Regions from separate parts of the Corynebacterium humireducens NBRC 106098 genome, predicted to be linked through region 1. Evidence: riboswitches for the same ligand, from Rfam matches in the RefSeq annotation. Region 1 holds a riboswitch; each other region holds the start of a gene.
The links. A riboswitch is a leader RNA that binds a small molecule or an ion and turns the genes downstream of it on or off. The one in region 1 is predicted to bind thiamine pyrophosphate.
Positions count from the first base shown of each region.

Region 2: linked by a shared signal. The riboswitch ahead of B842_RS04910 (ECF transporter S component) and the one ahead of thiC (phosphomethylpyrimidine synthase ThiC) in region 1 are both predicted to bind thiamine pyrophosphate.
Region 3: linked by a shared signal. The riboswitch ahead of B842_RS10575 (3-oxoacyl-ACP reductase) and the one ahead of thiC (phosphomethylpyrimidine synthase ThiC) in region 1 are both predicted to bind thiamine pyrophosphate.
Region 4: linked by a shared signal. The riboswitch ahead of thiM (hydroxyethylthiazole kinase) and the one ahead of thiC (phosphomethylpyrimidine synthase ThiC) in region 1 are both predicted to bind thiamine pyrophosphate.

Region 1 is NZ_CP005286.1:1,683,961-1,691,710, forward strand. Features, by position in the region: gene lepB (signal peptidase I) at 1-122, opposite strand, end outside; gene B842_RS08385 (ABC transporter ATP-binding protein) at 168-1,883, shown strand; gene B842_RS08390 (hypothetical protein) at 2,011-3,024, opposite strand; gene rplS (50S ribosomal protein L19) at 3,231-3,572, opposite strand; TPP riboswitch at 3,731-3,846, shown strand; gene thiC (phosphomethylpyrimidine synthase ThiC) at 3,842-5,608, shown strand; gene B842_RS08405 (thiamine phosphate synthase) at 5,592-6,242, shown strand; gene thiO (glycine oxidase ThiO) at 6,242-7,294, shown strand; gene thiS (sulfur carrier protein ThiS) at 7,297-7,497, shown strand; gene B842_RS13980 (thiazole synthase) at 7,501-7,750, shown strand, end outside.
Region 2 is NZ_CP005286.1:956,927-964,676, reverse strand. Features, by position in the region: gene B842_RS04920 (energy-coupling factor transporter transmembrane component T family protein) at 1-194, opposite strand, end outside; gene B842_RS04915 (ABC transporter ATP-binding protein) at 191-1,507, opposite strand; gene B842_RS04910 (ECF transporter S component) at 1,508-2,110, opposite strand; TPP riboswitch at 2,101-2,209, opposite strand; gene B842_RS04905 (DUF2218 domain-containing protein) at 2,219-2,557, opposite strand; gene B842_RS04900 (2-dehydropantoate 2-reductase) at 2,568-3,434, opposite strand; gene B842_RS04895 (DUF808 domain-containing protein) at 3,494-4,435, shown strand; gene B842_RS04890 (metalloregulator ArsR/SmtB family transcription factor) at 4,525-5,211, opposite strand; gene B842_RS04885 (MFS transporter) at 5,263-6,495, shown strand; gene B842_RS04880 (hypothetical protein) at 6,492-6,986, opposite strand; gene B842_RS04875 (chloride channel protein) at 7,062-7,750, shown strand, end outside.
Region 3 is NZ_CP005286.1:2,141,509-2,149,258, reverse strand. Features, by position in the region: gene B842_RS10605 (glutaminase) at 1-185, shown strand, start outside; gene B842_RS10600 (hypothetical protein) at 234-875, shown strand; gene B842_RS10595 (membrane protein) at 917-1,579, shown strand; tRNA gene B842_RS10590 (tRNA-Lys) at 1,744-1,816, opposite strand; gene B842_RS10585 (L,D-transpeptidase) at 2,055-3,245, shown strand; gene B842_RS10580 (SDR family oxidoreductase) at 3,246-4,127, opposite strand; TPP riboswitch at 4,239-4,340, shown strand; gene B842_RS10575 (3-oxoacyl-ACP reductase) at 4,371-5,147, shown strand; gene B842_RS10570 (LLM class flavin-dependent oxidoreductase) at 5,152-6,423, shown strand; gene B842_RS10565 (carboxymuconolactone decarboxylase family protein) at 6,428-6,799, opposite strand; tRNA gene B842_RS10560 (tRNA-His) at 7,010-7,082, opposite strand; gene orn (oligoribonuclease) at 7,132-7,750, opposite strand, start outside.
Region 4 is NZ_CP005286.1:1,333,522-1,341,271, forward strand. Features, by position in the region: partial or broken gene B842_RS06655 (bifunctional hydroxymethylpyrimidine kinase/phosphomethylpyrimidine kinase) at 1-440, opposite strand, end outside; gene thiM (hydroxyethylthiazole kinase) at 443-1,252, opposite strand; TPP riboswitch at 1,234-1,329, opposite strand; gene B842_RS06665 (NAD(P)/FAD-dependent oxidoreductase) at 1,351-2,583, shown strand; gene B842_RS06670 (HNH endonuclease signature motif containing protein) at 2,701-3,819, shown strand; gene B842_RS06675 (quinone oxidoreductase family protein) at 3,816-4,781, opposite strand; gene B842_RS06680 (COX15/CtaA family protein) at 4,799-5,773, opposite strand; gene B842_RS06685 (ABC transporter permease) at 5,831-6,601, opposite strand; gene B842_RS06690 (ABC transporter ATP-binding protein) at 6,603-7,571, opposite strand; gene mptB (polyprenol phosphomannose-dependent alpha 1,6 mannosyltransferase MptB) at 7,578-7,750, opposite strand, start outside.

The DNA.
Region 1 (7,750 bases):
CCGACGAAGGTCTGGAGCAGGAAGATCGCGAGCAGCGTCAGGGCGATGACCACCGGAATCTCGATGTACCACGGTGCGGGCTTCTTCTCAGACTCCCCGGTTTCCTTCTCCGAATCAATCACGGGGACCGAGCTTAGCAGCAGGTGACGGGCCTACACTGGTACGACATGAAGTCCTCCGCGTTCCGTGCGCTTCTCAGCATGCTCGGCCACCACAAGGGAGCCCTCACCGCCGCGGTGGTGCTCTCCCTGATCGGATCGGCCCTCGGGCTGGCGCAACCCATGGTGATCAACCGCCTCATCTCCACCGTGGGTGAGGGTCCGATCGCCCACCTCGCGTGGATCCTGGTGGTGCTGCTGGTGGTGTCCTCGGTGCTCGGCGCGCTGCAGTCCTACCTGCTCACCGTCACCGCGGAGACCGCGGTCAAGGCCACCCGCCACGACCTCATCGGCCGTCTGCTGCGCCTGCCGATCCCCGTGTACGACAGGCACCGCACCGGCGACCTGGTCACCCGCCTGGGTTCGGACACCACCATCATCCGCGCCGCATTCACCGGCGGCCTGGTCAGCGCCATCGGCGGACTGGCCACGATGATCGGTGCGATCGTCCTCATGGCGCTTGTCGACGTCTTCATGCTCGTCCTCGTCCTCGCCGTCGTCGCCGTGACGCTGCTGGCGGTCATCGGCTCCTCTACCCTCATCCAGCGCTACACCAAACGCGCCCAGAAGGCGGTCGGTGACCTCGGCGCCGGCATGGACCGCGCCCTCGTCGCCGTGCGCACCATCCGCGCGTCCGGCGCCCAGGACAAGGTGGAGGCCGACCTGCGTGCCGACGCCGACAACGCCTGGCTCCAGGGTGTCCGCATCGCGCGGGTCGCGGCGCTGATCTTCCCCGCCGCCGGACTGGCGATGCAGGGCTCCTTCCTGCTCGTCCTCGGCATCGGCGGCGCCCGCGTCGCCGCCGGCACCATCACCGTCGCCGACCTGGTCACCTTCGTGCTCTACCTGTTCATGGTGTCCATGCCGCTCGGCTCGATCTTCGGGGCGATCACCACGATCCGCCAGGCCATGGGTGCGATCGAACGCATCCAGCAGGTCATGGACGAGGCCCCCGAGTCGACCGACGGCGTCGCCGCCCGCCCGGCCCACTCCGTGCGTTTCGACGACGTCTCCTTCGCCTACGAGACCGCCGAGGACGAGGAGCCGGTGCCCGTCCTGGAGAACGTCACCGTCGACATCCCCGCCAGCCGCAAGACCGCCATCGTCGGCCCCTCCGGCTCCGGCAAGTCCACCATGCTCGCGCTCATCGAACGCTTCTACGACCCCACCTCTGGGCGGCTGTTCCTCGGGGACCAGGACATGGCCGACCTCACGCGGGCGTCGGTCCGGGAGATCGTCGGCTACGTCGAACAGGAGGCCGCCGTGCTGGCCGGCACCGTCCGCGACAACCTGCTGCTCGCCACCCCGAACGCCACCGACGAGCAGTGCTGGTGGGCCCTCGACCAGGTCAACCTGCGCGAACGTATGGAGGAGGCCGACGGCCTCGACACCGAGCTCGGCGACCGTGGCCTCACCCTCTCCGGCGGTCAGCGCCAGCGGCTGGCGCTGGCCCGCATGCTCCTCATGGACAGCCCGATCCTGCTTCTCGACGAACCCACCTCCGCCGTCGACTCCCAGAATGAGCAGCTCATCCTCGACGCCATCGACGCCTCCGCCACGGACCGCACCCTCGTGGTCGTCGCCCACCGACTGTCCACGGTCACCGACGCCGACCAGATCATCGTGCTCGACGACGGGCGCGTCGCCGGGGTGGGCACCCATGAGGAACTGATGCAGTCGAGTCCGCTCTACCGCGACCTGGCCTCCCGCCAGCTGCTGGCTTAAGCCCCCTGAACGGCGCAAATCCCGGGCCCCGTCTTGCGACGGGACTACCGGGATTCACTTCTTCACCCTGACCTTTATCTCTAACTGTCCGGTGAAGCTTGTCCGATCAATGTAACCCAGGCCACACTCATGTGTCAATAGTCCCGTCCCAGTCCCGGACCTCCTCCCCTGCGGCGATGTCCCGGAACCAGTAGGTCTCCTCCGGTGCCCAGCCGGCCAGCACACTGGCCCGGCCCTCATCGACGGGCACCGCCAGACCGGCGGTGGTGAGGTATCCGCGGACCGTGAGGTGCACGGCGTCATAGTGCTCCGCGACGCCCTCGTAGTCAGGCATCACCCACCGGCCCTCCCGGCCCGTACACTGCGCCCAGTTGTAGCGCTTCTGGTTCGTCACCTCCAGCGGGAAACGACGGCACAGCCCGGCCCAGTCCTGCGGGCCCGTGATCTCGAGGACGCGGGGAGAATCAGGTACCTCCACCCGTCGGCACCGGACCTGTCTCCAGCCGAAGGAATCCTCCATGAAGTGCAGGCCGGCCGGGGTGGCGTCGGGAAGCAGCGTGGTCGTCACCGGCAGCCCGAAGGGCGGGGTCGACCACCATTCGCCGCCGCCAAGGTTCCTCCTCGCCTCCTCCCGCCGTGTCTGCTCTGCCCAGCGCCGCAGGACGCGGGAGGAGGGCGGGGCAGGCGCCTCGTCACGGTGTCCATCGCGCCACCACAGCTCCCACTGGTCGTCCCCGTCGAAGGGGGCGTCGAACCAGGGGGCCACCAGGTGCTCCTCCACGCGGGTCAGCGCCGCGCGGATCTCCGGGGTCGCCAGCAGATGGTCCCACCCGGAGGGCGGCTGCCAGTAGGCGGCGTTGTCCACGGCGTCGGCCACACAGTTCCGGAGCATGTCGACGGTCGGCTCCACCAGGGGTGTGCCATCCAGGAGTGCCGCCACCTCCCCCGGCGTCACGTCCGGCCAGTCAGGCGACGGCGTCGAGGAGCCTCCGTCGATGGTGTAGTAGGAGACGTTCGACGTCTCGAAGGGGCGTGTGGCGTGGAAGAGCGCCGAGTGCAGGGGGTGGTCGACTGTGTCGGTTGCCGCCAGGGCGAGCTCCATGAGGACGTCGCGGCCACGGGGCGCGTCAACCAGCTTCATGAGCCCACCGTACCCCCTGAACGGCGCAAATCCCGGGCCCCGTCTTGCGACGGGACTACCGGGATTCACTTCTTCACCCTGACCTTTATCTCTAACTGCCCGGTGAAGCTTGTCCGATCAATGTAACCCAGGACACATTAAAGTGTCAATAGGCGCCAAAAAGAAAAGCCCCACACCGTGCAGGTGTGGGGCGATTCCGGTGGAGCTTAGCGCTTCTCCTTGATGCGGGCTGCCTTGCCGCGCAGCTCGCGCAGGTAGTACAGCTTCGCACGACGGACGTCACCGCGGCGGACGACCTCGATGGAGGCGATGTTCGGGGAGTGGACCGGGAAGGTACGCTCCACGCCGATACCGAAGGAGACCTTGCGGATGGTGAAGGTCTCGCGGATGCCGGAGCCCTGGCGGCGGATGACGACACCCTTGAACAGCTGGGTACGCTCGGTGGAGCCCTCAATGACCTTGACGTGGACGTCGAGGGTGTCACCCGGGCGGAAGGCCGGGATGTCCTCGCGCAGCTGCGCGGAATCAACCTTGTCGAGAATGTTCATGCGACATGTTCCTTTTCAGTTCTGGACAGAGGACCCTGGCGGCTCTTCCCTGTGTCGGGATGCTCGACCGGTTCGTGCCCGTTACATACAACCCGCACAGTCTCCCATACCCGCCCCTCCCCCGCAAAATCTCCGGGCCCGGGAGGTGGTAGGCTTCCTCCCGACCCCACGGGCGCCCGAGGCATCGGGCTGAGATCGCGCTAGTGACGCCGCGCGAGCACCGTATGAACCTGTCTGGTTAGCACCAGCGTAGGAAGAGAGGCGATGGCATGCAGCCGACCCATGACTCCGGAACGGAAATCCACCCCAAGCACCGATTCTCCCCGATCGAGAAGAACGGTCTGAGTGTCCCTGAGACGGAGATCCTCCTGGACGACTCCCCCGACGGCCCGAACGAGCCGTTCCGCATCTACCGCACGCGCGGCCCGGAGTGCGACGTCACCGTCGGCCTGCCGGCGTTGCGGGCGGGGTGGATCGAGGAGCGGGGCGACGTCGAGAAGTATGAGGGACGTCCCCGCAACCTGGCCGATGACGGCCGGACGGCGACCCGGCGCGGCGCGGCGTCGGCGGAGTGGAAGGGCGAGAAGCGCCCGACCCTGCGCGCGCAGAAGGGGAAGAGGGTGACGCAGATGCACTACGCGCGGCAGGGCATCATCACGAAGGAGATGGAGTTCGTCGCGCTGCGTGAGCACTGCGACCCCGAGTTCGTGCGCTCGGAGATCGCCCGCGGCCGCGCGATCCTGCCGAACAACATCAACCACCCGGAGTCCGAGCCGATGATCATCGGGCGGAAGTTCCTGACGAAGATCAACGCGAACATCGGCAACTCGGCCGTCACCTCGTCGATCCAGGAGGAGGTGGAGAAGCTGCGCTGGGCGACCCGTTGGGGTGCGGACACGGTCATGGACCTGTCCACCGGCAACGACATCCACACCACCCGCGAGTGGATCATGCGCAACTCCCCCGTCCCGATCGGCACCGTCCCGATCTACCAGGCGCTGGAGAAGGTGGACGGCGTCGCCGAGGACCTGACCTGGGAGATCTTCCGCGACACCGTCATCGAGCAGTGCGAGCAGGGCGTCGACTACATGACCGTCCACGCCGGTGTCCGCCTGCCCTTCATCCCGCTGACCACGGAGCGGGTGACGGGCATCGTGTCCCGCGGCGGCTCGATCATGGCGGGCTGGTGCCTGGCGCACCACAGGGAGTCCTTCCTGTACGAGAACTTCGACGAGCTCTGCGAGATCTTCGCGCAGTACGACGTCGCCTTCTCCCTCGGCGACGGCCTGCGTCCGGGCAGCCTCGCCGACGCCAACGACGACGCCCAGTTCGCCGAGCTGAAGACCATCGGCGAGCTCACCCGCCGGGCGTGGGAGTACGACGTCCAGGTCATGGTCGAGGGCCCGGGCCACGTGCCGCTCAACATGATCCAGGTGAACAACGAGCTGGAGCAGGAGTGGGCCTCCGATGCCCCCTTCTACACCCTCGGCCCCCTGGTCACGGACATCGCGCCGGGCTACGACCACATCACCTCCGCCATCGGCGCGGCACACATCGCCATGGGCGGCACCGCGATGCTCTGCTACGTCACCCCGAAGGAGCACCTCGGTCTACCGAACCGCGACGACGTCAAGACCGGCGTGATCACCTACAAGCTGGCGGCCCACGCCGCGGACGTCGCGAAGGGGCACCCCGGTGCGCGGGACTGGGACGACGCGATGAGCAAGGCGCGTTTCGAGTTCCGCTGGCACGACCAGTTCGCCCTCTCCCTCGACCCGGAGACCGCGCAGGCCTACCATGACGAGACCCTGCCCGCGGAGCCGGCGAAGACGGCGCACTTCTGCTCGATGTGCGGCCCGAAGTTCTGCTCCATGCGCATCAGCCAGGACATCCGCGACACGTTCGGCGCGAAGCTGGGCATCCCGCAGGTCGGCGAGCCGGAGGCGGTCGAGGGGATGCGTACCATGTCAGAGGAGTTCCGCAAGCGCGGTTCCAACGTCTATCTCGAATCGGTGAACAATGCGACCCACCCTTGACCTGCGCTGCTACCTCGTGACGGGCTCCGGTACGCCGGAGCACATCATCGGGGTGGCCCGTAGGGCCGTCGACGGCGGCTGCGGCATCGTCCAGGTGCGCAGCAAGCCGATCGACGCGCTGGACCTGTACGAACTCACGGCGACCGTCGCCCGCGAGGTCGGCGACCGTGCCACGGTGCTTGTCGACGACCGCGTCGACGTCGCCCTCGCCCTCCGGCGGCAGGGGCTGCCCGTCCACGGCGTGCACGTCGGGCAGACCGACCTGCCGGTCCCGGCGGTCCGTGAGCTGCTCGGCCCCGACGCCATCGTCGGTCTGACCACCGGCACGCGGGAGCTGGTGGAGGCGGCGAACCGCTACGGCGACCTCATCGACTACGTCGGTGCCGGCCCCTACCGGCCGACCCCGACGAAGGAGTCCGGCCGGACCCCGCTGGGCGTGGAAGGCTACCACGACATCGTGGCGGTGTCGCAGGTCCCGGTCGTCGCCATCGGTGACGTGCGCGCCGAGGACGCCGCCGACCTGGGGGCCACCGGTGTGGCCGGCCTGGCCGTGGTCCGTGGCCTCATGGAGGCGCCGGACCCGCAGGAGTACGCGGCGCGGCTCATCGCCGGTTTCGAGGAGGGGCGGAAGTGATCACGGTCGTCGGTGGCGGGCTCGTCGGCCTGGCCACCGCCCTGCGGCTGGCCGACCGCGGCCACGGGGTCACCCTGCAGGACCCGGCCCCGGCGTCGGGTGCCACCCACCACGCGGGCGGCATGCTCGCCCCGGTCGCCGAGGTGGTGTACCGGCAGGAGGCGCTCTTCCCGCTCATGCTGCGTTCGGCGGAGCTGTATCCGGGGCTGCTGGAGGTCGTCGGCAGGCACACGGACCTGCCCACGGGGCACCGCACCGAGGGCACCCTCGTCGTGGCGGCGGACCGGGCGGACGCCACGCACCTGGCCGAGCTGACCGACTACCAGGCGCAGCACTCGATGACCGCGGAGCGGCTGCCGCTGCGGCAGGCCCGCTCGCTGGAGCCGGCGCTGTCGCCGCAGCTGGCGGGCGCGGTGCACATCCCGGGCGACCACCAGGTCAACCCGCGGATGTTCGCGGTGGCGCTGCTCGACGCACTGGGGAACCTCGGCGTGCGTGTCGTCCGTGAGCGGGCGGAGGAACTGCCCGCCGGCCAGGTCATCCTGGCCAACGGGCTCGGTGCCGCCGCCCTGCACCCGGGTCTGCAGCTGCGGCCCGTGTACGGTGACATCCTGCGCCTGGGGGTGCCGGAGCATCTGCAGCCGCTGCTCACGCGGGTGGTGCGGGGCTTCGTCGAGGACCGTCCCGTCTACCTGATCCCCCGCACGGACGGCACGCTGGCCATCGGCGCGACGAGCCGTGAAGATGACCGCCCCATCCCCCGCACCGGTGCCGTGCACGACCTGCTGCGCGACGCCACCCGCCTGGTGCCGGGCATCGAGGAGTGCGACTTCCTCGAGGCCACCACGGGGGCACGTCCGGGCACGCCGGATGATCTTCCGTACCTTGGGAGGGTGAACGAGCACCTCATCGTCTCGACCGGCTATTTCCGCCACGGGATCCTGCTCACCGCGCTGGCCGCCGACGTGGCGGTCCACCTCGTGGAGGGCACCGACCCGGGCATCGATCTGGCGGCCTGCGACCCGCACCGTCACACCGCCCACCAGGAGTGATCATGAACCTCACCGTCAACAACGAGTCCGTGTCCACCACCGCCACCACCCTGCTCGGGCTGCTCGAGGAGACCCTCGGTCAGCTGCCGGGCGCCGGTGTCGCCGTCGCCGTCGACGGTGACGTCGTGCCGCGTTCCGAATGGGACCGCGCCCTCGAGGAGGGCCAGACCATCGACATTCTCACCGCAGTCCAGGGAGGCTGACCCATGCTCACCATCGCCGACCGCACCTTCGAGTCCCACCTCATCATGGGCACCGGCGGCGCGACGTCCATGTCCATGCTCGAGGACTCGCTCGTGGCCTCCGGCACGGAGCTGACCACCGTGGCGATGCGTCGTCACGCGGCGAAGGCCGACCAGGGCGAGTCCGTGTTCGACATGCTGCAGCGCCTCGACATCGCCCCGCTGCCGAACACCGCGGGCTGCCGCACCGCCCGCGACGCCGTCATCACCGCGA
Region 2 (7,750 bases), 730 kb from region 1:
GGCGCGGCCAGCAGGATCGGCCAGCCGCGCCGCAGCAGCCGGCCCCAGCTCACCCCGCACAACGGGGCCGCGAGCAGCGTGAAGCCCAGCGCCACCGCCGCGGAGACGATGTCCACCGACAGCAGCAGCGGCGTGGTCAGCAGGATGAGGGCCAGGATGCGGGTGACCGGGTTGATGCCGGCGAGCAGATTCATCGGACCTCCACGAGATGGTCGCCGAGGGCGTGGGCGTAGAGCTCGTCATGGGTGATCGACGCGACGGTCACGCCGCGGTCGGTGAGTTCCCGGACCATGCCGACGAGCTCGACGAAGGTGGTGGGGTCCTGGCCGAAGGTCGGCTCGTCGAGGACGAGCAGCGCGGGGGCGTTGACCAGGGCGGTGGCCACGGAGAGCCGGCGCTTCTCCCCGCCCGACAGGGTGAAGGGGTTGGCGTCGGCGAGGTGGGTGAGGCGGAGGCGGTGCAGGAGGTCGTCGATACGCTCCTGCGGGCCGCCGGACACGGCCATCTCCTCGGCGACGGTGCGGGCGACGAACTGGTGCTCCGGGTCCTGGAAGACGTAGCCCACCCGCTGTGCAAGCTGCCGCGAACTCCAGGCGTGGGGGCTCTTCCGCAGGCCCTGCCGCAGCTCCTCCGCGTAGGTGAGCTCGCCGCCGACGGGGTCGAGAAGCCCGGCCAGCGTCAGCGCGAGCGTCGACTTCCCGGCGCCGTTGGGCCCGGTGATGACCGTCGACGCGCCCTGCGGCAGGTCGAGGGTGCGCGGCGGCCCCCAGATGGTCTGCAGGTCACGGGCGCTGACCAGCGGCGGCGTCCCGGGGGCCACGCCGCGGGCGGCCGGCAGGACCGGCGGGGCGGGCAGGCCGGCGGCGGTGCTCTCGTGGAGGCCGTCCTCGTCGAGGTGGAGGAAACGGTCCATGAGCGGGACCCACAGCTGCGGGCGGTGCTCGACGACGAACAGCGTGGCGTCGGTCTCCGCGGCGACGGCGGTCACCGCCTCGACGACCTCGCGCTGCCCGACGGGGTCGAGGTTGGCGGTGGGCTCGTCGAGGAGGATGAGATCCGCCCCCATGGCGATGACGCCCGCCAGGGCGAGACGCTGCTTCTGCCCGCCGGACAGGTGCCGGGTCGGGTGGTCCAGCGGCAGGTCGAGGCCGACGAGGTCGAGGGCGCGGCGCACGCGCGGCCAGATCTCCTCGCGCGGGATGCGCAGGTTCTCGCAGCCGAAGGCGACGTCGTCGCCGACGCGGGAGGCGATGACCTGGGAGTCGGGGTCCTGCAGGACCATGCCGACCGTCCCGTCGATGGTGAGGGTGCCGGTCTGGTCGCCGTCCTCCTCGTCACCGAGCAGGCCGGCCAGCGCGGCCAGGAGAGTGGACTTGCCTGCGCCGGAACGGCCGGTCAGCAGCACCTTCTCCCCGCGTTCCAGGCGCAGGGAGATGTTCTCCAGCGCCGGGTCCACCCGGGAGGCGTGCCGCCAGCCGAGACCGCGGGCCTCGACGAGTGCAGTCATCTACACGCGCTTCCGTCCGGCCGCGAAACGGTCCAGCGCGCCGGTCCCGGCCAGGGCCTTGACCAACCAGTGGCCGAGGAGCCCCGCGAGGATCACCCCGGAGATCACGCCGCAGGTGAGGTAGATCGAGTTGAAGGCCAGCGACTTCGCGATGTTCGCGCTCGTGAACAGCGAGACCAGGAAGTTGCCCACCGAGGCTCCCGCGCCGGCGAGCATGGCGACGGGGAGGGTGAAACGCCGGTACGCGAAGGCCGCGAAGACGAGCTCCGCGCCGATGCCCTGGGCGATGCCGTGGTAGAGGGTCTCGATGCCCCACTGGTTGCCCAGCAGCGCGGAGACGGCGGCGGCGAGGACCTCGACGAAGATCGCGGCACCCGGCTTCCGGATCACCAGCCCGCCGATGACGCCGCCGAGCAGCCAGATGCCCAGGGCCAGGCCGCCGAAGCCGGGGGTGAGCGCATCCATGGCGGTGGTCCAGGCGAAGCCGATGGAGTTCCACACCCAGAAGATGAGGCCGGTCGCCACGCCGAGGACGGAGGCGATGATGATGTCGATGACGCGCCACGAGGAGCGGGCGCGCGTTCTTGCAGCAGTGGTGGTCACTGGGATCTCCCTAGCGCCGGTATTAACCGGATCAGGTTCGACGGTCCGCCGTTGCGGCATCTCAGCCCGGACTCGCACCGGGCACCCGTGGACGAAAGTGGTCGGGCGTCAGTCTAGCCCAGCGACCCAGCGGGTACCGTCCTGACCTCCGGGACGCTTCCACGCGACCTCCACGTCGGCGTCGCCGGCGAGCTCGACGACGCCGCGCCCGATGAGCCTCTCCAGCTGCTCGAGCTCCGCGGCGGCGCACTCCAGGTGCAGCAGGAGGACCCCGTCGCCGGCGATCATGTCCACCTCGGCGTCGTGCCCCCACGTGAACACGAGGTGCCCGCGGCCTTCCTCGGCATCCCACTCCGTGTGCGCCGTGTCGGCGAAAGTGGAGACCAGGGACCGAGCGTAACGCCCCGGGCGATCACACCTGACCCGGGCAGTGGAGGAAGCCGTCATGTCCGTCACGTTACCCCAGCACCCCCAGCAGAAGGTCATGGAGCCGCACGTCGACGCCCTGCCGGGCCGCCATCCGGCAGATCGCACCGACCTGGGAGTCCAGCTCGTGGGGACGCCCGGCGAGCAGGTCCCGGTGCATCGAACTGGTCGCCGTGGCGGGCATGCGGTCGGCGAACTCCAGGGTGCGTTCGACCACGTCGTCGCTGAGCGGCACCCCGTTCGCGCGGGCCGTGGACTCGACCTCCCGCATGAGCGCCTCCAGCGTCGGCCGCAGCCGGGTGCGCAGCTCCCCGAGCGGGGCCTGCGCCAGCGCCCCGAGCGCCCCGGTGGTGGTCACGTACATGGCCTTCTCCCACACGTCGACGATGATGTCGTCACGTGCGGTGGCGTCGACGCCCGCGGAGTTCAGCGCCGCCACCAGCTTTCCGACGACTCTCTCCTCCCCTCCCACGTCATACGACACAGGGCCCCCGTGGAACTCCACCCGCCCCGGGCCGGTGTGGTGGTAGTAGCCGCGCACGACACCCGGCAGAGTGCGCTCCCACCCCACGACCGCGGCGACGCGGGAGGGCACCTCGACGGAGTTCTGCGTGACGGCGACGTGGGCGCCGGCGGGGAGGGCGTCGAGAAGCGCGGGGAGGTCGGTCGCGGCGGTGACCTTCACCGCCAGCAGGACGACGTCGACGGGGCCGGCCTCGGCGAGACTGCCGACGGCGTCCACCGGGATCGGCGGGTCGTCGTTGAGACGCAGCCCCTCGGTGCGCAGCACGTCGAGGGTCTCGCCGCGCGCGATGAACACCACGTCATGCCCCGCCCGCACCAGGGACCCGCCGAACCATCCACCGACCGCACCGACACCCACCACTGCTGTTCTCATGCGACCATTCTAAGGAACGCTCTAGAATGTTCTTATTTCCTCCCTGAAAGGTGCGCACCATGGCCGGTGGACTTCTAGCACTGCTTGACGACGTCGCCCTCATCGCCCGCGCCGCCGCCGCCAGCGTCGATGACGTGGCGGCGGCCGCCGGCAAGACCTCGGTGAAGGCCGCCGGCGTGGTCGTCGACGACGCCGCCGTGACCCCCCGTTACGTCACCGGCATCCAGCCGGCCCGTGAGCTGCCGATGATCTGGCGGATCACCAAGGGCTCACTGGTCAACAAGCTGGTCATCATCCTCCCCGTCGCCCTGCTCCTGTCCTGGCTGGCCCCGTGGGCGCTGACCCCGATCCTCATGCTCGGCGGCACGTACCTGTGCTTCGAGGGCGCCCACAAGGTGCTCCACAAGCTCAAGGGCCACGGCAAGGGCGAGGGGGACACCCACGCGCAGGGTGCAGACAAGACCGCCGCCGACGAGGACAAACTGGTCAAGGGCGCGATCATGACCGACCTGATCCTCTCCGCGGAGATCATGGTCATCTCCCTCAACGAGGTCGCCCACCAGCCGATGGCCTTCCGCGCCGCCGTCCTGGTGGTCGTGGCGATCGGCATCACCGCCCTGGTCTACGGCGCGGTCGGCGTGCTGGTGAAGATGGACGACATCGGCCTCCACATGACCGAACGGGGCGGCCCCGGCGCCGCCTTCGGCCGTGGCCTGGTCACCGCGATGCCGAAGGTGCTGTCCACGATCGCGGTGGTGGGCACATTCGCGATGCTGTGGGTCGGCGGCCACATCATCCTGGTGGGCCTCGCCGAGTTCGGCGTCACCTGGCCCTACGACACGATCCACTCCCTGGAGGTCGCCGCCGGTGGCGGCATCCTCGGCTGGCTGGTCAACACCTTCTTCTCGCTGGTGTTCGGCCTGCTGTGGGGCATGGTGGTCGCCCTCACCGTCGACGGGGTGCAGGCGCTGACCGGCCGGAAGGAAGCGGCGGCGCACTAGCGAGACTCCGACCGGTAGGCGACATCGGCGTCGACTCGTCCCTCGCCAGGGGAAACATCAGGGCGCCGCGCCCAAGTTGTCGCGGCCGGTCAGGAGGAATTCCGGCGCCCCACCGGGCGACCCGCCGCCCGCCACTCGGGGTAGCCCTCCGCGAGCCTCACCGCCTGCAGGCCCGCCTCCCGGAGGCGGGTCACCGCGTGGGCGGCGAAGACGCAGTAGGGGCCGCGGCAGTACGCCACGACCGTCCGGTCGGCGGGCAGCTCCGCGAGGCGGCGGTCGAGGTCGGCGAGAGGGATGTTGACCGCGCCCTCCGCATGGCCGGCGGCGAACTCGGGGGCGGGGCGGACGTCGACAAGCAGGGCGTCACCGGCGCGCTGCAGGTCGTCGAACTCCTCGAAGGAGACCGCACGGACGCCGTCGACCTCGGCGAAGAAGGCGTCGGCGAGGGTGCTGATGTCCGCGATGTGCGACTGCGCCAGCCCCCGGACGGCGAGGTGGAGGTCGGCCACCTCGTCGTCGGCGACGCGGTAGACGCGGGAGGTGCCCTCCGCGCGGCGGGTCACCAGGCCGGCGGCGGCGAGGATCTGCAGGTGGCGGGAGGTGTTGGCCACGGAGGCGGCGACCTGCTGCGAGAGAGACTCGACGGTGCGCTCGCCCTGCAGGAGCACGTCGAGGATCTCGACGCGCTTGGCGTGGCCCAGGGCGGCGCCGATCCGGGCGATGTGGCCGAAGATCTCGTCCTTGAAGGCGCGGGGGTCGCTCGCTTGCGGTGGCATGCCCCTGATTGTACTGTTCAAGCAATTCATTGAATAGTTGAGGAGCCTGGCATGACCCGACCACAACTCGGCCTCCGGCAGAACGCCGCCCAGTTCACCCTGCTCGTGGCCGTCAACGCCCTCGTCGGCGGCATGGTCGGCCAACAGCAGACCACCCTCCCCCTCCTCGCCGAGCAGGTGTTCCACCTCACCGGCTACACCTTCGTCTTCGCCTACGTCGCCGCCTTCGGCATCGCCAAGGCCGCCTCCAACTACGTCGCCGGGGTCCTCTCCGACCGCCACGGCCGCCGCCCCGTCCTCCTCGCAGGCTGGCTCTTCGGCCTCCCCGTGCCCCTGCTCATCATGTGGGCCCCCGCCTGGGAGTGGATCATCGTGGCCAACATCCTCCTCGGCATCAACCAGGGCCTGGCCTGGTCCACCACCGTCACCATGAAGATCGACCTCGTCGGCCCCCGCCAACGGGGCCTGGCGATGGGACTCAACGAGGCCGCCGGCTACCTCGCCGTCGCCCTCACCTCCGCCGCCGCCGGCTGGATCGCCGCCCAGCACGGACTCCGCCCCGCCCCCTTCCTCCTGGGGGTGGCCTACACGGTCATCGCACTTGTCGTGGTCACGCTCTTCGTCCGGGAGACCCGCGGCTTCGTCGCCCTCGAGAGCACCGTCGGCAGCCCCGCCGGGCAACTGTCCGACCGCCGGATCTTCGCCGACGTCAGCTGGCGCGACCCGGCGCTGTCCTCCGCCAGCCTGGCGGGCATGGCCAACAACCTCAACTTCGGCCTCTCCTGGGGCGTCTTCCCCCTCCTCTTCGCTGCCGCCGGCCTGGGACTCCGGGAGATCGGCCTGCTCGTCGCGCTCTACCCGCTGGTATGGGGCGTCGGGCAGCTGGCCACCGGCTGGCTCTCCGACCTCGTGGGACGCAAGCCACTGGTGACGCTCGGCATGTTCCTGCAGGCGGGTGCCCTGGCCCTCATCGCCGCCGCGGACACCATGCCCGGCTGGGCGCTGGGGACGGCGGTGCTCGGCGTAGGCTCCGCCCTGGTCTACCCGGCGCTGCTCGCCGTCATCGGCGACGTCGCCGCCCCCGAGTGGCGGGGCCGGGCCGTGGGCATCTACCGGGTGTGGCGCGACCTGGGCTACACCGCGGGAGCCCTCCTCGGCGGCCTCGTCGCCGACGCCACCTCCCTGACCAGCGCCGTGTGGGTGGCCGCCGGCCTGTCGGCCGCCGCCGGCACCGTGGTGCTCGTCCGGCTGGGCGAGACCCACCCGGAGAAACGCCCCGTCTAGGGTGTCTCGGACCAGGTGTAGACGATGATCCAGGAGTCCGCGGTCCTGCGGAACGCGATCCCCCAGTACGGCGGGGCCCCGTCGACCGGACCCCACGCGTAGTTCGACTGCACGTACTCGTCCGCGGACGCGAACGGGATCTTGTGGAGGACGGTGTGGTTCCTGTCGTCGCCTTCCGAGTACCGCAGGCAGTTCCCGCAGTACGTCCCCTCCGAGTCCCACGGCACCAGGTGCAGGTACGGGACGGTCCAGTCCGCGAACTGCCCGGCCTTGCGGTCGTTGCCGACGGTCCGCTGCGACCCCGGCGAGTGGCGGGTGTTCTCGGCGATGATGATCTGCTCGAAGCTGGTCTCCTGCCCACCGCCGGAGGGGGCGGAGCTGGAGGAGCTGGACTGGGCGAGGGCGATGGGGGCGGTAGGGGCGGTGAGGGAGACGGCGGCGGTGGCCAGGACGGCCGCCAGCGTGGCGACGAGGCGTCGGGGGTGCTTCATGCCACAAAAGTATCTCACCCGTGGCCGTCGCGCTCCCCGAACCGGGAGATTTCCGTCGGGGATACCCTGGGGACCATGTACCGCAGCCGGGCCGTTCTTCTCGCGATGATCCTCCTCGGAGGGGTCGTCGCCGGTCTGGTCGGCGGCGCCATGGCCCGGCTCATCCACTGGTTCCACCACGTCACCGCCTCCGGCCCCCTCCACCCGGTGCTGGCCGCCGCGGCCGGGGGTGTCGTCGCGGGGCTGGGCTGGTGGTGGCTGCGCCGCACACGCCCGGTCCGCAGCGTCGAGGAGTCCGTCACCACCGACACTCCCCTGCCGCTGGGACGCACGCTTCTCGACGCCCTCCTCCAGCTCCTCGCCGTCGGCTCCGGCATCTCCCTGGGACGGGAGCAGGCTCCCCGGCAGTCCGCGGCGGCGCTGCTCGACCGGTTCTCCCGGTGGGCGCACGTCGACGAGGCGCACCGCCGCCTCCTGGTCGCCGCCGCGGCCGGCGCCGGCCTGGCGGCGGTGTACAACGTGCCGCTGGCCGGCGTGCTCTTCACCCTCGAGGCGATGCCGGTCCGCCGCAGCTGGCGGGCGCTGGGCATCGCCACCGTCATGTCCGGGGTGGCGACGGTGACGGCGTGGCCCCTGGTGGGCAACCGTTCCGTCTACCAGCTTCCCGACGCCCCCTTCGACCCCCTCGTCCTCTGGGTGCTGCCCCTGCTGCTGCTCGCCGCGGTGTCCGTGGCCCGGGTGTTCCTGACGATGATGCGGTCCGC
Region 3 (7,750 bases), 460 kb from region 1:
CCCGCCTGGTGCTCGACGTCTCCCGCGTCACCTCCTTCAACCGGATGGGACGGCGCATGGTGAAGGAGGGGCTGCGCCGGCTCCGGGAGGACGGTTTCCGGTGCTCGATCTTCGACCCCGACGGAGTGGTGACGAACCTCGAGTTCTCGGACGGCACCCTCGTCGACACGGTTGACGTTCTCTGAGTCTGTGAGGACTATACTGAGGGAGACTAATTTTCTCAGGGGGTTTTCATGTTACGAGGAGGCCGGCTCGCCGCGGTGCTGACGGCGGCTGCAGCCTGCACCCTCCTCGCGGCATGCACCACCGAACCCGCCTCCGGCCTCCTCGAGGCCGGGGAACTCACCGCCCTGCTCCTCACCGCCGCCGAGACCGGCCTCCCGCAGGCCGTCGCCGGGGAGCCCGTCGAGGCCGGGGAGGGGACCATGAGCCTGAGCACCGTCATACCCGACATCCAGACGGAGGGCCCCTGCGCCGAGGCGATCCGCGCCGGCCTGCACGCCCGCTTCCTCCCGCACGCCTCCTCCAGCCGACTGTTCACCGCCGACGCCGGCAGCCTCGAGATCGGCCTCTTCTCCACCGACACCGTCGTCGACGCCGCGCGCATCTACGGGGACATCGTCACCCACTGCGACCGGCCCGTGCGTGACGACGCCCACCACGTCACCTACGACGTCACCGCCGTGCAGGGGGCCCGTCCCGGCATGCACGTCACCGCCACCGGCGACGACGGCCGGACCCTCGACGCCGTCATCCTCCAGGACTTCGTCGGCAACAACGGCGTCCTGGCCGCCGGCCGCCAGCTCAGCGAGGACCTCGTGCACCGGGCCTTCGAGGCACAGCTGGAGAAGGTCCGCACCGCCACCGGACTGTAGGGTCGTCCTATGCGCAACAACCACCACGAGGTGAGAATCTAGTGTTCCAGGCCGTGTCCTTCGGGCTGCTGGACTCCCTCAACGCCCTCCTCATCGGCGTCATCGTCGCCCTCGGCGTCATGCTGCCCCGCAACGCCGCCTACCGACGCATCGTCACCCTCCTCGTCGCCGGCGACTGGTTCGGCGTCTTCGTCCTCTCCCTCGTCACCATGCTGGTCTTCGACGGGCTGGGCGACCTGGTGCAACGGGCCCTGGAGTCCCCGGTGTTCGGCATCCTGCTCATCGCCACCGGCGTGCTCACCTTCTTGCTCACCCTCCGCAGCTCCGGCGACGGGGACTCGCCCCTGGTCCGCCGGATCCTGGAGCCCCTGCAGGCGCCCTCCGCGAAGACGGTGCTCGTCGGCTTCATCCTCGGCGCGGTGCAGTCGGCCACCTCCGTGCCGTTCTTCACCGGCCTGGCCTACCTCTCCGCCGGTGACTACCACGTGGCTGTGCGCTACGTCGGCCTCGTCGTCTACGCCAGCCTGGCGCTCAGCCTGCCTACCGTGTCGGCGGTGTTCGTCGGCATGGTACGTGCGTACCCGTACTCCGCTTTCGGGCGCGCCTTCGAGTGGATGCGGGAGCGTCAGGAGTTGATGGTGAAGCTGGCGGGCTACATCGTCGCGGTGGCGCTGACGCTGTTCGGTGCGGTGGCGCTGCTGTAGGGCGCCGGACAAGTTCGAGACCAGATGGTCGGAAGCACATGTGGTCTCGAACGTATACGGCGTAGCGGGGGTCCTCCCGACGATGTGATCTCGACGTTGTTCGGGGAGCCCGGGAGCAACGCAACAGGCCCCGCAGTGAAACACTGCGGGGCCTGTCCTTGTTGTGCGCCATCAGGGAATCGAACCCCGAACCCACTGATTAAGAGTCAGTTGCTCTACCAATTGAGCTAATGGCGCTTTCCGTTTTCCGTTCTTCCCTTTGTCTCGGGCTGTCCGGGCAACGAAGAAAAATATAACAGGCAATCATGTAACCTGACAAATCGCCAGGTCAAAAGGCGTTTTTGAGGCATGTCATGCACGTCTTAAAAGCATGGTTCATGATGGAATCTTGGTCAGCCTCTCCCGGAACGGTTACGCTGTCACGTATTGAGTGGGGCGCGGACGGTGCGCCCCGTACCACGGCAGAGGAATTTTCTTGAGGTTCGGTTTCATCCCGCTGCGGCGGTTCGGAGCAGGGGCGGTCGCGGCCGTACTGGTCGGCGGTCTCGTGGCGGGCTGCACGATCGAGGGGTCGTCGGCAAGCGGGACGGCGGTGGAGACGTCCGTCGCCCCGGCGCCGACGCTGGTGTCGGTGAAGGACGGGGCCCGGGACCACGATCCGACGGAGCCGGTCACCGTCACCTCGGAGGAGGGGCTGCGTTCGGTCACCATGACCAACCAGGACGGCAAGGTCGTGGAGTCGGAGCTGTCGGCGGACGGCCGGACGTGGACCACCACGGAGGTGCTCGGCTACCACCGCACGTACAAGGTCGTCGCAGAGGACCGGGCGGGGCAGAGGACGACGGTGAGCTTCTCGACGCCCGACCCGGCGTCGACAAGCGGTGTCGCCCTGGCACCTCTCGACGGCGCCGTGGTCGGCGTCGCGCAGACCATCACCATGCGTTTCGGCACTCCCATCAAGGACCGGCAGGCGGCGCAGGACGCCATCACCGTGACCACCTCGCCGCCCGTGGAGGGCGCGTTCTACTGGCTGAACAACTCCGAGCTGCGCTGGCGGCCGGCGGAGTTCTGGACCCCGGGCACGGAGGTCACCGTCGAGGCCGACCTCTACGGAAAGGATCTCGGCGGCGGCGTGTGGGGCTCGAAGGACAACGCGATGAGCTTCACCATCGGCGAGGACGTGCGCACCGTCGTCGACGACGCCACCAAGACCATGACCGTCTCCCGCAACGGTGAGGTGCTGCGCACCATCCCGGTGTCGCTGGGACGGGACACGGAACGCTGGGCCACGCCGAACGGCACGTACATCGTCGGTGACCAGCTGGAGTCGATGATCATGGACTCCATGACCTACGGCCTGGCCTACGACCAGGGCGGCTACAAGACGAAGGTCGCCTACGCCACGCAGATGTCCTGGTCGGGCATCTACGTGCACGGCGCCCCGTGGTCGGTGGGGGACCAGGGCTACCGCAACGTCTCCCACGGCTGCATCAACGTCACCGACGAGGCTGCGCAGTGGTTCCAGAACACCGTCAAGCGCGGCGACCCCGTCGTGGTGCGCAACACCGTCGGCGGGACCCTCTCCGGCTGGGACGGCCTCGGCGACTGGAACATCCCGTGGGAGAAGTGGAAGAAGGGCAACGCCGACGAGACCTCGGCCTGGTGATCACGGGGTGGGCGTGCCGCCCGTGACGCCCAGCGTCTCCCCCATGACGTAGGAGGCCTCGTCGGAGGCGAGGAACACGAACGCCCCGGCCAGCTCGGCCGGCTGCCCGGCGCGCCCCAGTGGGGTCTGCTGCCCGAAGCCCTCGATCTTCTCCGGCGGCTGCCCGTGGGAGGGCTGCAGCGGGGTCCACACCGGGCCCGGGGCGACGGCGTTGACGCGGATGCCCTCCGGGGCGAGCTGCTCGGCCAGTCCCTTCGACAGGTTGTTCATCGCGGCCTTGGTCAGGGCGTAGTCGAGCAGGTGCGGGGAGGGCTGGTACGCCTGGATGGATGAGGTGAAGATGATCGCCGCGCCGGGCTGCAGGTGCGGGATCGCCGCCTTGGTCACGCGGAAGGCGGAGTAGACGTTGGACTTCATGGTGGCGTCGAAGTCCTCGTCGGGGATGTTCTCGATGCCGTCGTGCCAGATCTGGCGGGAGGCGTTGTTCACCAGGATGTCCAGCCCGCCGAAGGCCTCGACGGTGTCGGCGACGATCTTCTCGCACTGTGCGAGTTCCTGCAGGTCACCGGGTAGCGCCAGGGCCTTCTGGCCGGCGTCCTCGATGGCCTGGATGATCTTCCGGGCGTCGGGCTCCTCCTCGGGGAGGTAGGAGATGGCGACGTCGGCACCCTCGCGGGCGTAGGCGACGGCCACGGCGGCGCCGATGCCGGAGTCGCCGCCGGTGATCAGGGCCTTCCGGCCCCGGAGGCGGCCGTGGCCCTCGTAGGTGTCGAGTCCGAGGTCGGCCTTCGGCTCCAGTTCGGCGTCGAGGCCCGGGTGGGGCTGGGTCTGCTGCGGTGGGTCGATCGTGGGGTGGAGCGAGCGGGGATCGTGAGCGTTCATGGCTCCGGTCCTTTCATTAGTGGATGTGCAATCGAGGATACGGAAAGTATCGGCCCGGGGTTTCCCGACGCCACCGGCTGGGCCCGCCCCCGCGAGTTGGTATGGTGGCGGTCACGTGACACGGGGTGCTGCCCCTGAAGAGGGCAGCTGAGAACACACCCGTCGAACCTGATCCAGTTAATGCTGGCGAAGGGAATGTCCACGAGGCGCTACCTTCGCCTTCTCACCGAGAAAGGCGTACGCATGTCCATCACCGCAACACCCATCAACGAGCAGATCGTGCTGGTCACCGGCGGAGCCCGCGGGCTCGGCAAGGCCGTCACCGAGGCGTTCCTGCGTGAGGGCGCCAAGGTCGTGATCAACTACTTCTCCTCGGCGGAGGAGGCGGAGGCGCTCGTCGAGAAGCACCCGGGGCAGGCGGTCGCCATCCAGGCGGACGTCCGTGACCGCGCGCAGATCGACGCCCTGTTCGCGCAGGCCCGCGAGGCGTTCGGCACGCCCGTGACCACCGTCGTGTCCAACGCGCTCATCGACTTCTCCTTCGACGGCGACGCCCGCCCGAAGGCCGACGAGATCACCTACGGGCGTTTCGAGAGCCAGTTCGCGGGCGCCGTCCAGGGCACCCTCAACGTCACCCAGGCCGCGCTGCCGGGCTTCGACGAGTTCGGTTCGGGCCGCGTCATCACCATCGGCACCAACCTCTTCCAGTACCCGGTCGTGCCGTACCACGACTACACCGCCGCGAAGGCCGCCCTGCTCTCCCTCACCCGCACCCTCGCCGCCGACCTGGGACCGCGCGGCGTCACCGTCAACATGCTGTCCGGCGGCCTGCTGCGCAAGACGGACGCCTCCGCCGCCACCCCGGACGAGGTCTTCGACTTCATCGCGCAGGGCACCCCGCTGCAGTCGGTGACCACCCCGGAGGAGTTCGCCGACGCGATCCTCTTCTTCGCCTCCCCGTGGGCACGCTCCATCACCGGCCAGAACCTGGTCGTCGACGGCGGCCTGGTCAAGGACTAGATCCGTGCACATCAACCTCTTCGCCTTCGCGGCGGGACACCACACCTCCGCCTGGCGTGCGGAGGACTCCTCGGTGCACCGCCTCGGTGACATCACCTACTGGGAGGAGCTCGCGCAGATCGCCGAGCGCGGCTGCCTCGACGCCTTCTTCCTCGCCGACGGCCAGTCCGCGGCGATCGGCGGCGTCGGCGGTGGCCCCGCCTGGTTCCTGGAGCCGGTGACCACGCTCACCGCCCTGGCCCGCGCCACGGAACACATCGGCCTGGTCACGACCATCTCCGCGACCTTCTGGCCCCCGTTCCACGCCGCCCGCCTCCTGGCCAGCCTCGACCACATCTCCGGTGGGCGCGCCGGGATCAACGTCGTCACCTCCATGGGCGACGACGAGGCCCGCAACCACGGCATGCCGGCCCTCCCGCCGCACGCCGAGCGCTACGCCCGCGCCGACGAGTTCATCCGCGTGGTCAACGACCTGTGGGACTCCTTCCCGGCCGACGCCGTCGTGTGCGACGAGTCCTGGGCCGACGCCTCCCGCTTGTCGACGCCCCACCACTCCGGCGACTTCTTCGACGTCGCCGGTCCGCTCAACATCCCCGCCGGCCCGCAGGGCCGCCCCGTCCTGTTCCAGGCCGGGGCCTCCGAGCCGGGGCGCGACCTGGCGGCCCGCTACGCCGAGGGCATCTACGCCGTGGCGTGGGACCTGGAGATGGCCCGCGAGTACCGCCTCGACGTCCGCCGCCGGGCACAGGAGCTGGGCCGCGACCCGGACGGGCTGATCGTCATGCCCGGCCTGGTCACCTATGTCGGCCGCACCGAGGAGGAGGCCCGCGCCAAGCAGCGCGCGCTCAACGAGCTGCTGCCCGTCGCGGACGCCCTGCGGGGGCTGGAGTACTTCATCCAGCAGGACACCTCGGAGTGGGAACTCGATGCCCCTGTGCCTCCGCTGCCGCCACTGGAGGAGTTCACCGGACCGCAGGGCCGCTACGCGACGATCCTGCGCATCATCGAGTCCCGCCAGCCCACCGTCCGTGAGCTGCTGGGCTACCTCGCCGCCGGCGGCGGGCACGCCACCTTCGTGGGCACTCCCGAGCAGATCGCCGACGAGATGCAGCGCTGGGTCGAGGAGGGCGGCGCCGACGGCTTCAACCTCATGCCGCCGTCCCTGCCCGCCGGCATCGAGGACTTCGTCGACATGGTCATCCCCGTCCTGCAGGAGCGCGGCGTGTTCCGCACCTCCTACCAGGGGACGACGCTGCGCGGGCACCTCTCGGAGTAGGGGGTCAGCCCTCGACGGCGGCCTTCATGCAGCGCATGGCGGCCAGCGTCTTGGGCACGCCGATGTACGGCATGAGGTGGACGATGGACTCGCCGACCTCCTGCCGGCTCATCCCGGCCACGTCGAGAGCCGTCTTGATGTGGCCCGTGAGCTGCGGCTCAACGCCACCCATCGCGGCCAGCGCGGCGATGTTGAGCAGCTGGCGGGTGCGCAGGTCGATGCCCTCCCGCTGGTAGGTGCCGCCGAACACGGCACCGACGACCCAGTCGGACGCGCCCGGCGCGAAGGCGTCGAGCTGCTCCTTCCAGGCCGCCGCGCCCTCCGGCGACTGGGTCTCCGCGACGAACTCGTTGCCCTTGTCCATGCTGAACGTCATGTTCTCTCCTTTGGTTGACTGGCGCCGACAGTATAGGAGATGGGCGGGGCGGGGAGCGCCCTTCGCTGGTGCGGGATCACATGGTCGGGACCAGTCCGCCAGGCGCGGTGCACGTTCGAGACCACTCCGGCCCCGACCATGTCCTCTCGACCCTGCGTGTGGGAAATGCGAAACGCCCTCCGGCACGAAGCCGGAGGGCGTTTCCCTCGGGGTGGCTGACGGGGCTCGAACCCGCGACACCCAGGATCACAACCTGGTGCTCTACCAACTGAACTACAGCCACCATCGCTGCTGTATCGCAGCGGACTACAGATTAACCCATTATCCCCGAATTACAAAAACCGCTGGTAGTGGGCGGTTGCGGCCGCCGAACACTCGGCTGCGGCGGCGGACTCCGGGCCCGGCGCGGGGACGAAGACGGAGCGTCGGTAGTAGTCGAGTTCGCGGATGGACTCCACGATGTCCGCCAGCGCGCGGTGGGCCAGTCCCTTCTCCGGCTGGTTGAAGTACGCCTTCGGGAACCAGCGGCGTGCCAGCTCCTTGATGGAGGAGACGTCGACCATGCGGTAGTGCAGGGCGGCGTCGAGACGCGGCATCTGCGCACGGAGGAACGCCCGGTCCGTGGCGATGGAGTTGCCGGCCAGCGGGGCCGGGTGCTCCGGGCTGCAGTGCTCGGCGATGAGCGCGAGCACGGCGTCCTCGGCCTCCTCCATGGTCACGGTCGAGGTGCGGATCTGCTCGGTGAGGCCGGAGGATTCGTGCATGTTGGTGACGAAATCGTCCATCTCCGCCAGTTCCTCCTCGGTGGCGTGGACGACCAGGTCGACGCCCTCGCCGATGATCTGCAGGTTCGCGTCGGTCACCAGCGCGGCGATCTCGACGATGACGTGCCTGTCAGGGTCGAGACCGGTCATCTCCAGGTCGACCCACACGAGGCGGTCATTCTTCGGT
Region 4 (7,750 bases), 350 kb from region 1:
ATCTCCGCGTCGCAGAGCACGGCCAGCTCACGCAGGTTCGGGGTGATCACGTCGACGCGGCGCACCAGGTCACGCACGGCGGCCTCGGCGTCCTCGTTGAGCAGGCGGTCGCCGGAGCTGGCCACCATCACCGGGTCGAGGATGACGTGGGGGACCGGGTGGGCCTCCAGCGCGGCGGAGACGACCGCGACTGTCTCGGCGTCGCCCAGCATGCCGATCTTCACGGCGTCGACGGTGACGTCGTCGAAGACGGCGGCCAGCTGCTCCCGCAGGAAGTCGTGCGGCGGGGTGTGCACGGAACGCACGCCGTGGGTGTTCTGGGCGACGAGGGCGGTGACCGCGGCCATGCCGAAGCCCCCGGCCGCGGCGATGGACTTCAGGTCGGCCTGGACGCCGGCGCCGCCGGTCGGGTCGGTGCCGGCGATGGAGAGAATACGGGGGGTCATGGGTGATCCTTCCAGGAGACGAGGTCCGCGATCTCCGCGGAGGTGAGGTGGTGGACGGCGTCGAGCCAGGCGGCCGCGAAGCCGCCCGGCCCGGTGGCGGAACGCGCCGCGACCTGCGCGGCGGCCCCCAGGTGCGCGTGTGCGGCGAGCACGGCGTCATGCTTCCCGACGCCCAGTCCCAGGTACGCCGCGCACACCGCGCCCAGGGCGCAGTCGGTGCCGCTGACGCGCGTGAGCAGCGGGTCACCGGAGGTCAGCCAGGTCTCGCGGCCGGGGGAGACGATGAGGTCGACGGGGCCGGACACCGCGACGACCGCCCCGGTGCTCTCCGCGAGGGCCCGCGCGGCCGGCAGGGCGTCTGTGACACGGTGCGCCGTGTCGACGCCCCGGCCCCCGGCCCCGCCGCCACCGAGGGCGGCGATCTCGGAGGCGTTGCCCCGGATTGCGGCGGGGGCGGCGAGGGTGGCGTCGGCAAGCAGGGAGCGCACGAACCTCGTGCGGTGACCGAGGACGCCGGCGCCGACGGGATCGAGGACCCAGGGGGTGTCCATGTCGGTGGCGCCGCGGACGGCGGCGCGCATCGCCTCGTAGCGGGCGGCGGTCGGGGTGCCCATGTTGACCAGCACCCCGGCGGCCAGACGGGCGAAATCCCCCGCCTCCTCCGGGGTGTCGATCATCGCGGGGGAGGCCCCGGCGGCGAGGAGGACGTTGGCGCTCAGGGCGGCGGCGACCGTGTTGGTCAGGCACTGCACCAGAGGCGCATCTGTACGCAACATGTCGCGGGCGTGCAGAACAGTGATGACAATCCCTTCGCTAGTCCGAACTAGAGCAGGTTCCGTGGGTGTGATCTCAGCGCGGCGACCGCGCACCCCATGTCGATGTGACAGAGATTACCATAGGGCGCATGAGCAGAGTCAGAGACACCACCGTGATCGGCGCCGGCATGGTCGGCCTCGCCACCGCCTGGCACCTGCAGGAACGCGGCCACAAGGTCACCGTCCTCGACCGGGAGGGCGTCGCCGCCGGCGCCTCCTGGGGCAACGCCGGCTGGCTGGCCCCCGCGAAGACCATCCCGCTGTCCGACCCCAGCCTGTGGCGCTACGGCCCCACCGCGCTTCTCGACGCCGACGCCGCCCTCTCCATGCCCCTCCGCGTCGACCCCGGCCTGTGGGCCTTCCTCGCCCGCTTCATGGCGCAGGCCACCGCCCGGGCCTGGGACGCGACGATGGCCGCACTGACCCCCATCGACCTGGTCGCCCTCGCCGCCTTCGACGAACTGGAGCTCGGCGGCGTCGACGCCTGGACACGGGAGGGCCCCTTCGTCATCGCCTTCGAGAAGGAGTCCCAGGCCGCCGGTTTCCTCCGCGAGCTCGACGGCGTGGTGCGCCACGGCCAGGAGGCCCCGCTCACCCCGCTGGACGCCGCGACCTCCCTGGCGCCCATGCTCTCCGACGCGGTCACCTGCGCCTACCGCCTCGATGGCCAACGCTTCATCGAACCCGGACCCTACGTCGAGGCACTCGGCCGGGCCGTCGTGGACCGGGGCGGACACCTGCGTACCGACGCCCACGTGGTCAGCGTCGTCGGCGGCACCGACCCGGCCGTCGTCCTCGACACCGGCGAGCGCCTCAGCACCGGCACCGTGGTCATCGCCACCGGCGCATGGCTGCCCCGCCTGGCCCAGGCCCACGGCGTGCGCACCCTCGTGCAGGCCGGACGCGGCTACTCCTTCACCGTGGACACCGAGCAGCCCGCCGAGCACCCCGTCTACCTGCCGCACCACCGCATCGCCTGCACGCCCTACCGGGGACGCTTCCGCATCGCCGGGACGATGGAGTTCCGCCGCCCCGACGAACCGCTCCACCCGCGGCGCATCGAGGCGATCGTCAACCAGGCCCGGCGCGTCATGACGGGCGTCGACCTGGACAACCGGCACGACGAGTGGGTGGGCTCCCGCCCCGTCACCCCGGACGGGCGACCCCTCGTCGGACGCACGGCCTCCGAGAACGTCTACGTCGCTGGCGGCCACGGCATGTGGGGCATCGTCCTCGGCCCCGCGACCGGCCGGTACCTGGCGCAGCTCATCGACACCGGCGAGACCCACCCGACGATCCGCCCCTTCGACCCGCTGCGCTAGGGATTGTCAACCGGTCGTGTGACCGGAACACCGGAATCTGTGGACAGGCCGGGTCTGTCCACAGGCCTGGGAAGGTGCTTCTCGACGAGTGCCTGTCGCCCGTCTACCGTGCGGGGCATGAACACCCTCGAGATGCTGCGGGCCCTGCGGGCCATGACCGTGCTGGGCGACATCGCCTCCGGCGCGGTCACCGTCGCTGACCTCGAGGCACTCGGCATCCGCGACGCCGCCGCGTGGGCGCGGCACGCCGCCACCTACCACGGGCCCACCCGGCAACGCGCCCGGCAGGCCGCCGCCCGCGCCGCCGGTGCCGGACTGTCCCCGGACGCGCTCATGGTCGTCGAGAAGCATGTCCGGAAGCTCCTGGCCGGCGCCGCCGTCACCGAATGGGAGCTGCGCGTCGAGCTGTGCGCCCTGCGCGGCACGGTGGAGGAGATCGACCGGGCTGCCGCCACCCGCGTGCGCGAGTACAACCGCGGGGTGGAGGACGCCGAGAGGAAGGCCTACGGCCGACGGGCCCTCAAGGGCGGCAAGAACACCGACGCCCTGGGCAACCGCACCTTCACGGTCACCGGTCCCGAGCGCGTCATCGCCGACGTGCTCGGCGGCATTCGCACCGTGGCCGGCCAGCTCCGTCGCGACGACCCGCGGCTGACCTACGAGCAGGCGATGTTCGACGCCTTCCTGGACACCCGGGGTGGCGGGCCCGCCCGCGAGGTGGTGATCACCGTGCTGCCGCTGCCGGAGTCGACGAAGGTGCTCCGGCAGGAGGGCGACGAGACCGTCTTCGCCCGCACCGACGGCACCACCATCACCGGCGCCGAACTGGTCGCCGAGGCGATGGTGGAGGAGGGCTACGTCGGGATCTTCGACCCTGTCCGCGGTGGGGTCAACGTGTACCGGGACGAGCGCTTCGCCAACTTCAAGCAGCGCGTCCTCCTATCCGCGGAGACGATCCTGTGCCCGCACCCGGGGTGCACCACCCCGGCGAACCAGTGCCAGGTGCACCACCTGACAGCGTGGGAGCAGGGTGGGGAGACGAACATAGAGAACCTGTCGATGGCGTGTGCCGTGCACAACGCGCGCAATGACGACGACCCGAACGCCCCACCCCGCAACGGTCGACTGGAACGCCGGGCGGGTGGGGTGGTACACCTGCCTCCCGACGGCGGGCCACCCCGGGAGAACATCCACCCGATACGGACACTCTCCGCTATGGCGCTCAGCCGCACCTAGTCCTGGACGTGGAGGACGATCGACCCGGTCGTCCTGCGCCCCTGCAGGTCCCGGTGCGCCTGGGCGGCGTCGGCGAGCGCGTACTCGCCGGAGATGCGGAACTTCAGGGTGCCGTCGACAACCGCCTGGGTGACCGCCTGCGCACGCATGCGGAACTCACCTTCCCCGGACGTCCAGGCGCCGATCGAGGGACGCGTGAGGAAGATCGACCCATGCGTGTTGAGCAGCTGCGGGTCGAAGGGCTCCACCGGCCCGGAGGCAGCGCCGAAGAGGCACACGGTGCCGCGCGGGCGGACCGCCTCGAGGGACTCGTGGAAGGTGTCCCGGCCGACGCCGTCGTAGACCACGTCCACACCCACGCCACCGTTGCGACGACGCACGATCTCGGCCAGGTTCTCGGAGTACCGGAACACCTCCGTGGCACCGGCCTCCAACGCCAGCTCGGCCTTCTCGTCGGTGGACACCACCGAGTAGACGCGTGCCCCCTTGTTCGCGGCCATCTGGGTGGCCAGCAGGCCCACGCCACCGGCACCGGCGGTGATGAGGCAGGAATCCCCCTCCTGCAGGTCGTAGACGCCGTAGGTGAGGTAGTGGGCGGTGATGCCCTGCAGGAGCATGGAGGCCGCCACGGTCGGGTCGACACCCTCCGGGACGGCGACGAGGCGGTCGCGGGGCACGCACACCTGCTCGGCGTAGGAGCCGAAGGCGTCACACCAGGCGACGACGGTGCCGGGGGCGATCTCGCCCTGCGGGTCGTGGACGACCCGGCCGGTGCCCTCCAGACCCGGCACGAAGGGGAGTCCCGCGTGGTAGACACCCTCCCGGTAGTAGGTGTCGATGTAGTTGACGCCGGCCACGAGGACGTCGACAAGCACTTCGTCGTCGTCGGGGACCGGCGCCTCGATGTCGCGCAGGACGAGGACCTCAGGTCCTCCGGTAGCTGTGATCTGGATTGCCTTCATGGCATCCAGGCTAGCCATCACTCAGCGGTGACGGTGGCGTTTTTCTGTCCCGGGGTCAGGCGACGCAGGCCGTGGGCGTAGAGGAACGCCGAGAACGCGACGACGACGGAGCTCATCGCGATGTGCGCGGGGATCGTCCAGCGGGGGATGCCCATGTTGAACTGGATGACGCCGATCACCCACTGGACGCCGATCATGACAACGAGGATCCAGCCGGTGTTCTTCGCGTCCCGGTTGGCCATGCCCCGGTAGAGCAGCCACATGACGGCCAGGGTGGTGGCCAGGTAGACGTACATCGTCGCGGCGTGGATGTAGGCCATGAGGGCGATGTCGACCTCCAGGCGACCCTCCATGCCGACACCCGCGTCACCGGAGTGCACGCCGGCGCCGGTGGTCATCGTGCCGGTGATGAGGACGACGGACAGGGAGACGGCGGCGACCACGGTGAGCAGGCGGATGCTCGGAGCGAAGACACGCACCTGCGGCAGGTGATCCGGCTCGGCCAGACGCATGTAGAGGAGTGCGGCGATCCACACCAGGACCATCGACGGCAGGAAGTGGATGGCCACCGCCCACCACTTCAGGTCCAGGTGGACGGAGATGCCGCCGATGACGGCCTGGGTGATGATGCCGATGCCGGAGAGCAGGGCGTAGACGATGATCTCCCGGCGACGGCGCGCCCGCCACACGGCGATGAACACGGCCAGGGCGATGGCGGCCAGCACCCAGGCGAGCAGACGGTTGCCGAACTCAATGGCCTGGTGGAGTGCCGGGGCGGCGCCGGCGACGGGGACGAGGGAACCCTCGTGGCAGTTGGGCCAGGTGTCGCAGCCGAGGCCGGAGCCGGTCACGCGGACGATCGACCCGGTGACGGTGATGCCGCCCTGCGCGATGAGCAGGATCATGGCCAGGATGCGCTGGAGACGCACCGAGGGGCCCCGGGTAGCTGGTGAATGGTCAGTGGCGTTCGCAGGGGTGGCGGTGTCAGTCACGTCGCCCATCCTATCTTTGTCGCTTGGTGTCGGGTGTGGGGTGTGTCGGGTGCTTGATCAGGCCTCGAAGCGGAACCATTTGACCGCGAGCGCCGTCGCGAGGAGGGCCCAGGCGGAGAGGATGAGCATCTGCATCCAGGGGAACACGCCGTCGAAGGCGAGGGCCAGGGCGGAGGCGAGGGCCACGGAGGGGATCGCGTTGTACCAGCCGGCGGCGTCGAGGTTCTGGGTGAACATCACCCAGCCGACCGCGCCGACCAGCAGGAACCAGATGAGGTTGGCCAGGGCCAGGACCATCTCCGAGGTCATGGTGCCGCCCATGAGCATGCCCATGGCGGTGAACGTGGCGATGCCGAAGAAGAGGATCACCAGTCCCAGCAGGACGCCGCCGGGGGAGGGGCGCCAGCCGAGCAGCAGCGCCACCGAGCTGAGCAGGACGATCTGCAGGCCGGCCATGGCCGCGACGGCGATGATCTTGCCGAGGATGATCGTCGAGGTCGGCACCCCGGATGCTCCCGTGCGTTTCAACGCCCCGTACCGACGGTCGAAGGCCACCGCGATCGCCTGCCCGGTGAAGCCGGAGCTCGACGTGGCGATGGCCAGCACCATCGGCAGGATCTCGTTGAGGCTGGTCTCGTCGTTGAGCATCGGCAGGCGCGCGGTGAGGATGAGCGCGACCAGCGGGATGATGACGCTGAGCAGCTGCTGCTCGCCGTGGCGCAGGAAGAGGATCGTCTCCATGCGGCCCTGGGCGGCGATCATCTTAGCGGGGGAGGCACGGCGGGGTGCGGGGCGGAAGGTTCCGGGTTCGAAACGGGTCTGTGTCATGTCAGCTCCTCAGGCTCCGGCCGGTGATCTCGAGGAAGACGGCCTCCAGGTTGCGGTGGTCGACGTCCAGTCGGCGGACGAGCACGTCCTGTTCGGCGGCGGCGGTGGCCAGCGCGGAGATGAGCTCCGGGGTGGCCGTCGCGGGGACCGCGTAGTTGAGCGGGCGGATCGACTGGATGCCCGGGGTGTCGGGGCAGAGTTGGGTGAGGCGGGCGTCGGCACGCGGGAGGTCGAGGGCGCTGTCGGTCTCGAAGCTCACCCGTGACCCGGTGCCGCCGGCGGTGAGTTCGGCGGGCGTGCCCTGGGCGACGACCCTGCCCTTGTCGATGATGACGATCCTGTCGGCCAGCGCCTCCGCCTCATCCATGAGGTGGGTGGTGAGGATGACCGTCACACCGTCGGCACGCAGGGCCTCGATGAGTTCCCAGACGGCGAGGCGTGACTGGGCGTCGAGGCCAGCGGTCGGTTCGTCGAGGAAGACGAGCTCGGGGCGGCCGATGATGGCCAGCGCCAGGGAGAGGCGCTGCTGCTGGCCGCCGGAGAGGCGACGCCACGTGGTGCGGCGTACCCCGTCGAGGCCGAGGAGGTCGATGAGCCACTCCGGGTCGTGCGGGTTCTCGTTGTAGGCGGCCGCCAGGCGGAGCATCTCGCCGACGCGGATGCCGGTGTAGGAGCCGCCGCCCTGCAGCATGATGCCGATCCGGTTGCGCACCTCCTCCGGCTGGGTGACCGGGTCGAGTCCGAGGACGCGGATGCGGCCGGAGGTGGGACGTGTGAATCCCTCGCACATTTCGATGGTGGTGGTCTTGCCGGCGCCGTTGGGGCCGAGCAGGGCGAAGACCTCACCGCGTTCCGCCGTCAACGAGATCCCGTCGACAGCGGTGGTGGGTCCGAAGGACTTGACCACATTCTCTAGTTCCAGAGCTGGTCCGGCGCTGACACCGGGGGCTCCACCGAAAGTTGCAGACACGGTTACTCAGTGTAGGCCACGGATCGTGCCACGCCGCATCAGCCACCAGCCGAGCGTCACGACGGCGACGAAAACGACCGTCGCCCCCAGATAGATGGAGGCGACCGTTGACGCCGGGAGAGCGAGTCCGCGGGGGAGGACGGTGAAGGAGAAGAAGGCGGAGTAGGCGACGACGCTGA